2 regions of the Micromonospora sp. WMMD735 genome follow, and region 1 is predicted to be linked to the other one. Evidence: predicted binding sites of a transcription regulator. Region 1 holds the regulator's gene; the other holds the start of a gene.

The links. Region 1 encodes HrcA, which represses chaperone genes, less so after heat shock. Its sites were predicted from a motif close to GGTTNGCACNCTCNNNNNGAGNGTGCNAACC; they were not measured.
Region 2: the regulator HrcA is predicted to act here: its motif matches at 1,816-1,846, upstream of groES (co-chaperone GroES).

What each region holds. Positions count from the first base shown of each region.
Region 1 is NZ_JBMHMJ010000002.1:3,526,769-3,530,649, reverse strand. Features, by position in the region: gene hemW (radical SAM family heme chaperone HemW) at 1-832, shown strand, start outside; gene ACN268_RS14885 (DUF4870 domain-containing protein) at 924-1,526, opposite strand; gene hrcA (heat-inducible transcriptional repressor HrcA) at 1,740-2,762, shown strand; gene dnaJ (molecular chaperone DnaJ) at 2,837-3,881, shown strand, end outside.
Region 2 is NZ_JBMHMJ010000002.1:4,124,302-4,128,182, forward strand. Features, by position in the region: gene groL (chaperonin GroEL) at 1-1,294, opposite strand, end outside; gene groES (co-chaperone GroES) at 1,367-1,681, opposite strand; gene ACN268_RS17525 (THUMP-like domain-containing protein) at 2,032-3,351, shown strand; gene ybaK (Cys-tRNA(Pro) deacylase) at 3,362-3,841, shown strand.

The DNA of each region.
Region 1 (3,881 bases):
CGAGTCGGTCACCCCGGAGTCGCTGAAGACCCTGCGCGCCGCCGGCTACACCCGGATCTCGCTGGGCATGCAGTCCGCCGCCGCCGGGGTGCTGGCCGTCCTCGACCGCACCCACCGCCCGGGACGGGCCGTCGAGGCCGCCCGGGAGGCCCGCGACGCCGGGTTCGACCACGTCAACCTCGACCTGATCTACGGCACACCGGGGGAGCGTCCGGAGGACTTCGCCGCCTCGCTGGAGCAGGTGGTCGCCGCCGGGGTCGACCACGTCAGCGCGTACGCCCTGATCGTGGAGGACGGCACCCGGCTGGCCGCCCGGATGCGGCGCGGCGAGCTGCCGTACCCCTCCGACGACGTGGCGGCGGACCGCTACCTGGCCGCCGAGGACGCCCTCGACGCGGCCGGTTTCTCCTGGTACGAGGTCTCCAACTGGGCCCGCGGCGGGGCGGCCCGGTGCCGGCACAACCTGCTCTACTGGACCGGCGGCGACTGGTGGGGCCTCGGCCCGGGGGCGCACAGCCACGTCGGCGGGGTGCGCTGGTGGAACGTCAAACATCCCACGACGTACGCGCAGCGACTCGCCGCCGGGCACTCACCCGGCCTGGCCCGGGAGATCCTCACCCCGGCCGAGACGCACACGGAGGACGTGATGCTGCGCCTGCGGCTCGCCTCCGGCCTGCCGCTGGAGGTGCTGGACGACGCGGGCCGGGCCGCCGCCGCCCGCGCGCTCGCCGACGGGCTGCTGGACCCGGTGGCCTATCCGCAGGGACGGGCGGTGCTCACCCTGCGGGGCCGGCTGCTGGCCGACGCGGTGGTCCGCGACCTGCTGCCCTGAGCGTGGCCGCGCCGGCCCGCCGCGCACCCTGCCGGGGCGCGTCGGGGCCGGCGGTGGTGCCCGACCGGCCGGGGGAGCGGCCGGTCGGGACTCACTTGATGAAGCTGGTGGACATCGGGTAGCGGTAGGCCTGACCCTCGTTGGCCTTCATGCCGGCGATGATCCCGAACAGGATCTGGATCACCACGACCGCGATGCTGGGCAGGAAGAGCAGGCACCAGCTCACGAAGAGCAGCACGAACGCGATGATCGACCAGAGGATCTGGAAGTTCAGCGCGGCCAGGGCCTGCGCCCGGACGGCCGGCGACTGCTGCCCGCGTACCAGGTAGGCGATCAGCGGGGCGACGAAGCCGAGCGGGCCGAAGCTGATCAGCGCGCCGGCGGCACCGCCGAAGTGCGCGACCAGCGCCCAGGTCTTGTCCTCGCTGTTGGCGTAGCCGCCGCTCGGCGCGCCGTAGGTGCCGCCGGTCGGATATCCGCCACCGGGCGGGGGGTAGCCACCCGGCGGGGGGTAACCGCCCGCGGGCGGCTGGTCGCCGGTGGGCGGGGGATACCCGCCGGGCGGGGGATACCCGCCAGCGCCCGGCGCGCCGGACAGTGGTGCGGTGGGCGGTTCGTATGGCGAGCCCTGGGGCGCGGTCGGGTCCTGCGGGAACCCGTCGCCCGCGCCGGGAGGGCGAGGTGGTTCAGTCATGCCCGCCACGGTAGGGGCTGCCGGCAAGGGTGCACCAGAGCGACACTGGTGAGGTTGGCCTCGAACGTGCGTCAGCGCCCCCGCCGTCATGGTCCGTCTTGATCATATCGGTGGCGGTACTGCCGACGTAGACTGGCACTCGCTACAGTCGAGTGCCAGAGTGCTCGCCCGGGTGTGACAGCGCCCGCAACGACGTGCGTCAGGAGGTGGGAGATGGGTCTCGACGACCGCAAACTCGCCGTGCTGCGGGCGATCGTCGAGGACTACGTCGCCACGCAGGAGCCCGTCGGCAGCAAGACGCTCGTCGAGCGGCACCAGCTCGGGGTCTCCCCGGCGACCGTCCGCAACGACATGGCGGTGCTGGAGGAGGAGGGCTACATCCGGCAGCCGCACACCAGCGCCGGCCGGGTCCCCACCGACCGGGGCTACCGCCTCTTCGTCGACCGGCTCTCCCGGGTCAAACCGCTCAGCCCGGCCGAACGCCGAGCCATCGAGCGCTTCCTGGTCGGCGCGGTCGACCTCGACGACGTGGTGCACCGCACCGTACGCCTTTTGGCGCAGCTCACCCGGCAGGTCGCCGTGGTGCAGTACCCGTCGCTGGCCCGCTCGTCGGTGCGCCACCTGGAACTGGTCCCGATCTCCACCACCCGGCTGATGCTGGTCATGATCGCCGACACCGGGCGGGTCGAACAGCGGCTGGTCGAGCTGGCCGCGCCGGTCCCCGCCGACGACGTCCTCGACCTGCGCCGGCTGGTCAACGAGAAACTGGTCGGGAGTCGGTTGTCCGACACTCCGCCGCTGGTGCAGGCGCTGGTCGACGAGAGTGCTCCACACCTGCGCGGCGCGATGACCACCCTGTCCACCGTGCTGTTGGAGACCCTGGTCGAGCGCACCGAGGAGCGGCTCGCGCTGGCCGGCACCGCCAACCTCACCCGGGGCGGCCTGCTCGACTTCCAGGGCTCGCTGCGACCCATCCTGGAGGCGCTCGAAGAGGAGGTCGTGCTGCTCAAGCTGATCGGCGAGGCGGAGCCGAGCACCACCCGGGTGCTGATCGGCGACGAGAACGAGGTCGACAATCTCCGTGCCGCCTCGGTGGTCAGCACCGGGTACGGCCCGGGCAGCACCATCGTCGGCGGGCTGGGCGTGCTCGGCCCGACCCGGATGGACTACCCCGGCACCATCGCCACGGTGCGGGCCGTGGCACGCTACGTGGGCGAGCTGCTGGCCCAGAACTGACCAGTCAGGGCCGGCGGCCGGCTCCGGCCGCCGACCGGCGCAAACGCGAGACGAACATGAGGACACGGAACGCAGTGGCCAGGGACTACTACGGCATTCTCGGCGTGAGCCGGGAAGCCTCCGACGACGAGATCAAGCGCGCCTACCGCAAGCTGGCGCGGCAGTTCCACCCGGACGTCAATCCGGACCCGGAGGCACAGGAGAAGTTCAAGGACATCAACGCCGCGTACGAGGTCCTCTCGGACGACCGGAAGCGGCAGATCGTCGACCTGGGCGGCGACCCGCTCGCCCCGGGCGGCGGGGGCGCCGGCGGCCCGGGTGGCCCCGGCGGGGCCGGCCCGTTCGTCGGCTTCCAGGACATCATGGACGCCTTCTTCGGTGGCGCGGCCGGTGGCACCCGTGGCCCACGGCCACGGACCCGGCCCGGGGCCGACGCGATCCTGCGGCTGGAACTGGACCTGCACGAGACCGCGTTCGGCGTCGAGGCCCCGATCACGGTCGACACCGCCGTGCTCTGCACCACCTGCTCCGGGGCGGGCACCGCAGCCGGCACCCACCTGGCGACCTGCGAGGCGTGCGGTGGCCGGGGCGAGGTGCAGTCGGTGCAGCGCACCTTCCTCGGTCAGGTCGTCTCGGCCCGGCCGTGCACCGTCTGCCAGGGCTACGGCACCACCATCCCGCACCCCTGCCCGACCTGCGCCGGCGACGGCCGGGTGCGGACCCGCCGCTCGCTGACCGTCAAGATCCCGGCCGGCGTCGAGGACGGCATGCGCATCCGGCTCGCCCAGCAGGGCGAGGTCGGCCCGGGCGGCGGCACCGCCGGTGACCTCTACGTCGAGATCCACGAGCGGCCGCACGACGTCTACTCCCGCAAGGGCGACGACCTGCACTGCCGGGTCACCGTGCCGATGACCGCCGCCGCGCTGGGCACCCGGCTCACCATCAAGACGCTGGACAGCGACGAGAACCTCGACGTGAAGGCCGGCACCCAGCCGGGCAGCACGTTGCGGCTGCGTGCCCGGGGCGTACCGCACCTGCGCGGCACCGGGCGGGGCGACCTCTACGTCCACCTCGACGTGCGTACCCCCACCAAGCTCGACGCCGACCAGGAGAAGATGC
Region 2 (3,881 bases), 600 kb from region 1:
CGGTCAGGCCGAGGTCGTCGTCGAGCACCGAGCGGATCTGGGCCAGCGCGGCACCGCCGCCGGGAACCGTCCCCTCCTCGACAGCGGCCTTGGTGGCGGCGATCGCGTCCTCGATGCGGTGCTTGCGCTCCTTCATCTCGACCTCGGTCGCCGCGCCCGCCTTGATGACCGCGATGCCGCCGGAGAGCTTCGCCAGCCGCTCGGCCAGCTTCTCCCGGTCCCAGTCGGAGTCGGACGCCTCGATCTCCTTGCGGATCTGGGCGACCCGGTCGGCGACCTCGGCGGACTTGCCGCCGCCGTCGACGACCGTGGTGTTCTCCTTGTCGACCACGACGCGCCGGGCGGTGCCGAGCGCCTCCAGGCCGACCTGGTCGAGCCGGTAGCCCAGCTCCGGGGCGACCAGCTCGGCGCCGGTCAGGATCGCCATGTCCTGGAGCATCGCCTTGCGGCGGTCGCCGAAGCCGGGGGCCTTGACCGCGCAGACCTTGACGGTCTTGCGGATCGCGTTGACCACCAGGGTGGACAGCGCCTGGCCCTCGACGTCCTCGGCGACGATCAGCAGCGGCTTGTTGTTCTGGAGAACCTTCTCCAGCAGCGGCAGCAGCTCCTCGATCGCCGAGATCTTCTGCGTGGTGATGAGGATGTACGGGTCCTCCAGCACCGACTCCTGCGACTCCGAGTCGGTGACGAAGTTCGGCGAGATGAAGCCCTTGTCGAACTGGAGACCCTCGGTCACCTCCAGCTCGGTGTTGAGGGTGGAGCCCTCCTCGACGGTGATGACACCGTCGCGGCCGACCCGCTCCATCGCCTCGGCGATCAGCTCACCGATGGTGGCGTCCTGCGCCGAGATCGTCGCGACGTGCGCGATCGCCTTCTTGTCGGCCACCTCGACGGCCCGGCCGAGCAGCGACTCGGAGACCTTGGTGGCCGCCGCGTCGACGCCCCGCTTGAGGCCGGTCGGGTTGGCCCCGGCGGCCACGTTGCGCAGGCCCTCGCGGACCATGGCCTGGGCCAGCACGGTCGCGGTGGTGGTCCCGTCGCCGGCGACGTCGTTGGTCTTCGTCGCCACCTCCTTGACCAGCTGCGCGCCGAGGTTCTCGTACGGGTTGGTGAGCTCGATCTCCTTGGCGATGGTCACACCATCGTTGGTGATCGTCGGCGCACCGAATTTCTTGTCCAGGACGACGTTGCGCCCGCGCGGGCCGAGGGTGACCTTGACCGCGTCCGCGAGGGCGTTGACACCGTGCTCCAGCAGGTGCCGGGCGTCGTCCGAGAAGCTCAGGATCTTCGCCATGAATGTCCCTTCGAAGCGTCGTCGCCCCGGCCCGGCGAGCCGGACCGGGGCGACGACACGGGAATCGGTTGGTTACTTCTCGATGACCGCGAGAACGTCGCGGGCGGAGAGCACCAGGTACTCCTCGCCGGCGTACTTGATCTCGGTGCCGCCGTACTTCGAGTAGAGGACGGTGTCGCCGACGTTGACGTCGAGCGGCACGCGGTTGCCCTTGTCGTCGATCCGGCCGGGGCCGACGGCGAGGACGGTGCCCTCCTGCGGCTTCTCCTTGGCGGTGTCGGGGATCACGATGCCCGACGCCGTGGTGGTCTCAGCCTCGTTCGCCTGGACCACGATCCGGTCCTCGAGCGGCTTGATCGCAACCTTGGTCGCGGTAGTCACGGGCATACCCTCCTGGGGTACTTGGTTTCGTTGCCGGCCGAGAGTCCGACCAGCGTCAATCTGCCACATGCCACCGGGCGGGGCCGTCGTCGCGGGTGCCGGTCCGCCTGGCGTTCAGCACCCGGGCCGGACGGCCCGAACGCTGGCACCCTCGGGGTGAGAGTGCTAATCGCAGGTTATTCCTCGGCTAGCACTCCGTCAAGGAGAGTGCCAATCTGCCGCCCTTCGTGTCGCCGCCGTTCAACCGCCCGCCATGATCAACTCAAGGGTGGGGAGGTTGCGGTGACGACACCGCTCGGACACCGCGACATCGGCCCGCCTGAGTCGATCTCCCGGGAGGGCCGGACAATGGGCGGGTGGATCTCGACCAGTTCGCCGCGCTGCGTACCGCCGAGGGGTCGGCCGCGCTCGCCGCGGCGGCCGGGGTGGCCGGCGGCGACCCGCTGGTCGCGGCGGCGGCACTGCGCTCGCGCGGGGTGCCGGCCGGGCTGGCCGCCGCCGCGCTGACCCAGGCCGAGCTGCGTCGCCGCGCGGTCGGCAAGTTCGGCCCGGAGGCGGCCGGGATGTTCCTCACCCGCCCCGGTCTGGAGCAGGCCACCCGCCGGGTGGTCGCCGACCGGCGGGCCGCCCGGCTCGCCGCCGCCGGGGTACGCACCCTCGCCGACCTGGGTTGCGGCCTCGGTGCCGACGCGCTCGCCGCCGCCCGCGCCGGCATCCGGGTCTACGGCGTGGAGGCCGACCCGGTCACCGCCGCGCTGGCCGCCGCGAACGCCGAGGCAGCCGGGCTGGCCGGGCGGTTCACCGTGGAGTGCGGCGACGCGACGGCGTTCGACGTGACCCGGGTCGACGCGGTCTTCTGCGATCCGGCCCGACGACGGGCCGGCACCGGACGGCGGATCTTCGACCCGGACGCCTACTCGCCGCCGTGGGACTTCGTCACCGGGCTGGCCGCGCGGGTGCCGCACACGGTGGTGAAGGTGGCTCCCGGCATCGACCACGCCCGGATCCCGGCCGACGCCGAGGCGGAGTGGGTCAGCGTCGACGGCGACCTGGTCGAGGCGGCCCTGTGGGGCGGCCCGCTCGCCGGGGTGCCCCGCCGGGCGACCGTGCTGCGGGTGGGGCCCGCCGACCGGCAGCGCCCGGCGGGCGACCCGGCGACCCCCGGGGAGCGGCACACGGGTCCCGGTGCCGGGACGACCGACGACCACCGCCCGGCCGTCCCCGGTGACCCGCCGGAACGGAGCCACCAACTGACCGGCACGGGTGACGTCGAGGCGGGAGTCGGACCGGTACGGCGCTACCTGTACGACCCGGACCCGGCGGTGGTCCGGGCGCACCTGGTCGCCGAACTGGCCGACACCCTCGACGCGACGCTTGGCGACCCGAGCATCGCCTACCTCTACGCGGACGCCCCGCGCCCCACCCCGTTCGGCAGGTGTCTGGAGATCGTCGACGTGCTGCCGTTCTCGCTGAAGCGGCTGCGCGCGCTGCTGCGGGAGCGCCGGGTCGGCCGGGTGGAGATCCTCAAGCGGGGCTCGGCGTTGTCGCCCGAGCAACTGCGCCGGGACCTGCGCCTGGCCGGGGAGAATCCGGCCAGCCTGGTGCTGACCCGGGTGGCCGGCGCGCCGACGGTGCTGGTCGGCCGACCGGTCGCGGACGGGGGCCCGCCGGGCTAGCGTGACCGGCATGGCGGGACAGGCCACCGCGGCGACGGCGCTGCTGACCAGGCGCAGGATCGCCCACCGCACCCACCCGTACGACGTCGCGCCGGACGCGCCGAACTACGGCGCGCTGGTCGCGGCGGCGCTCGGCGTGCCACCGGAGCGGGTGTTCAAGACGCTCGTCGCCGAGGTCGACGGGGCGCTGGCGGTGGCGGTCGTCCCGGTCACCGGCGAGCTGAACCTCAAGGCGCTGGCCGCGGCGCTGGGTGGCAAGCGGGCCGCGCTGGCCGACCGGGCCGCCGCCGAGCGGAGCACCGGTTACGTACGGGGCGGGATCAGCCCGCTGGGCCAGCGGCGACGGTTGCCGACGGTGGTCGACGTCTCCGCGCTGGACCACGACACCGTCTACGTGTCGGCCGGCCGGCGGGGGTTGCAGCTCCAGCTCGCCCCGGCGGACCTGGTGGCCCTCACCGACGCCGGCACCGCGCGGATCGCCGCCGGCTGACCCGGCCGTCAGGAGCCGGTCGCAGACCGGACACGCAGCG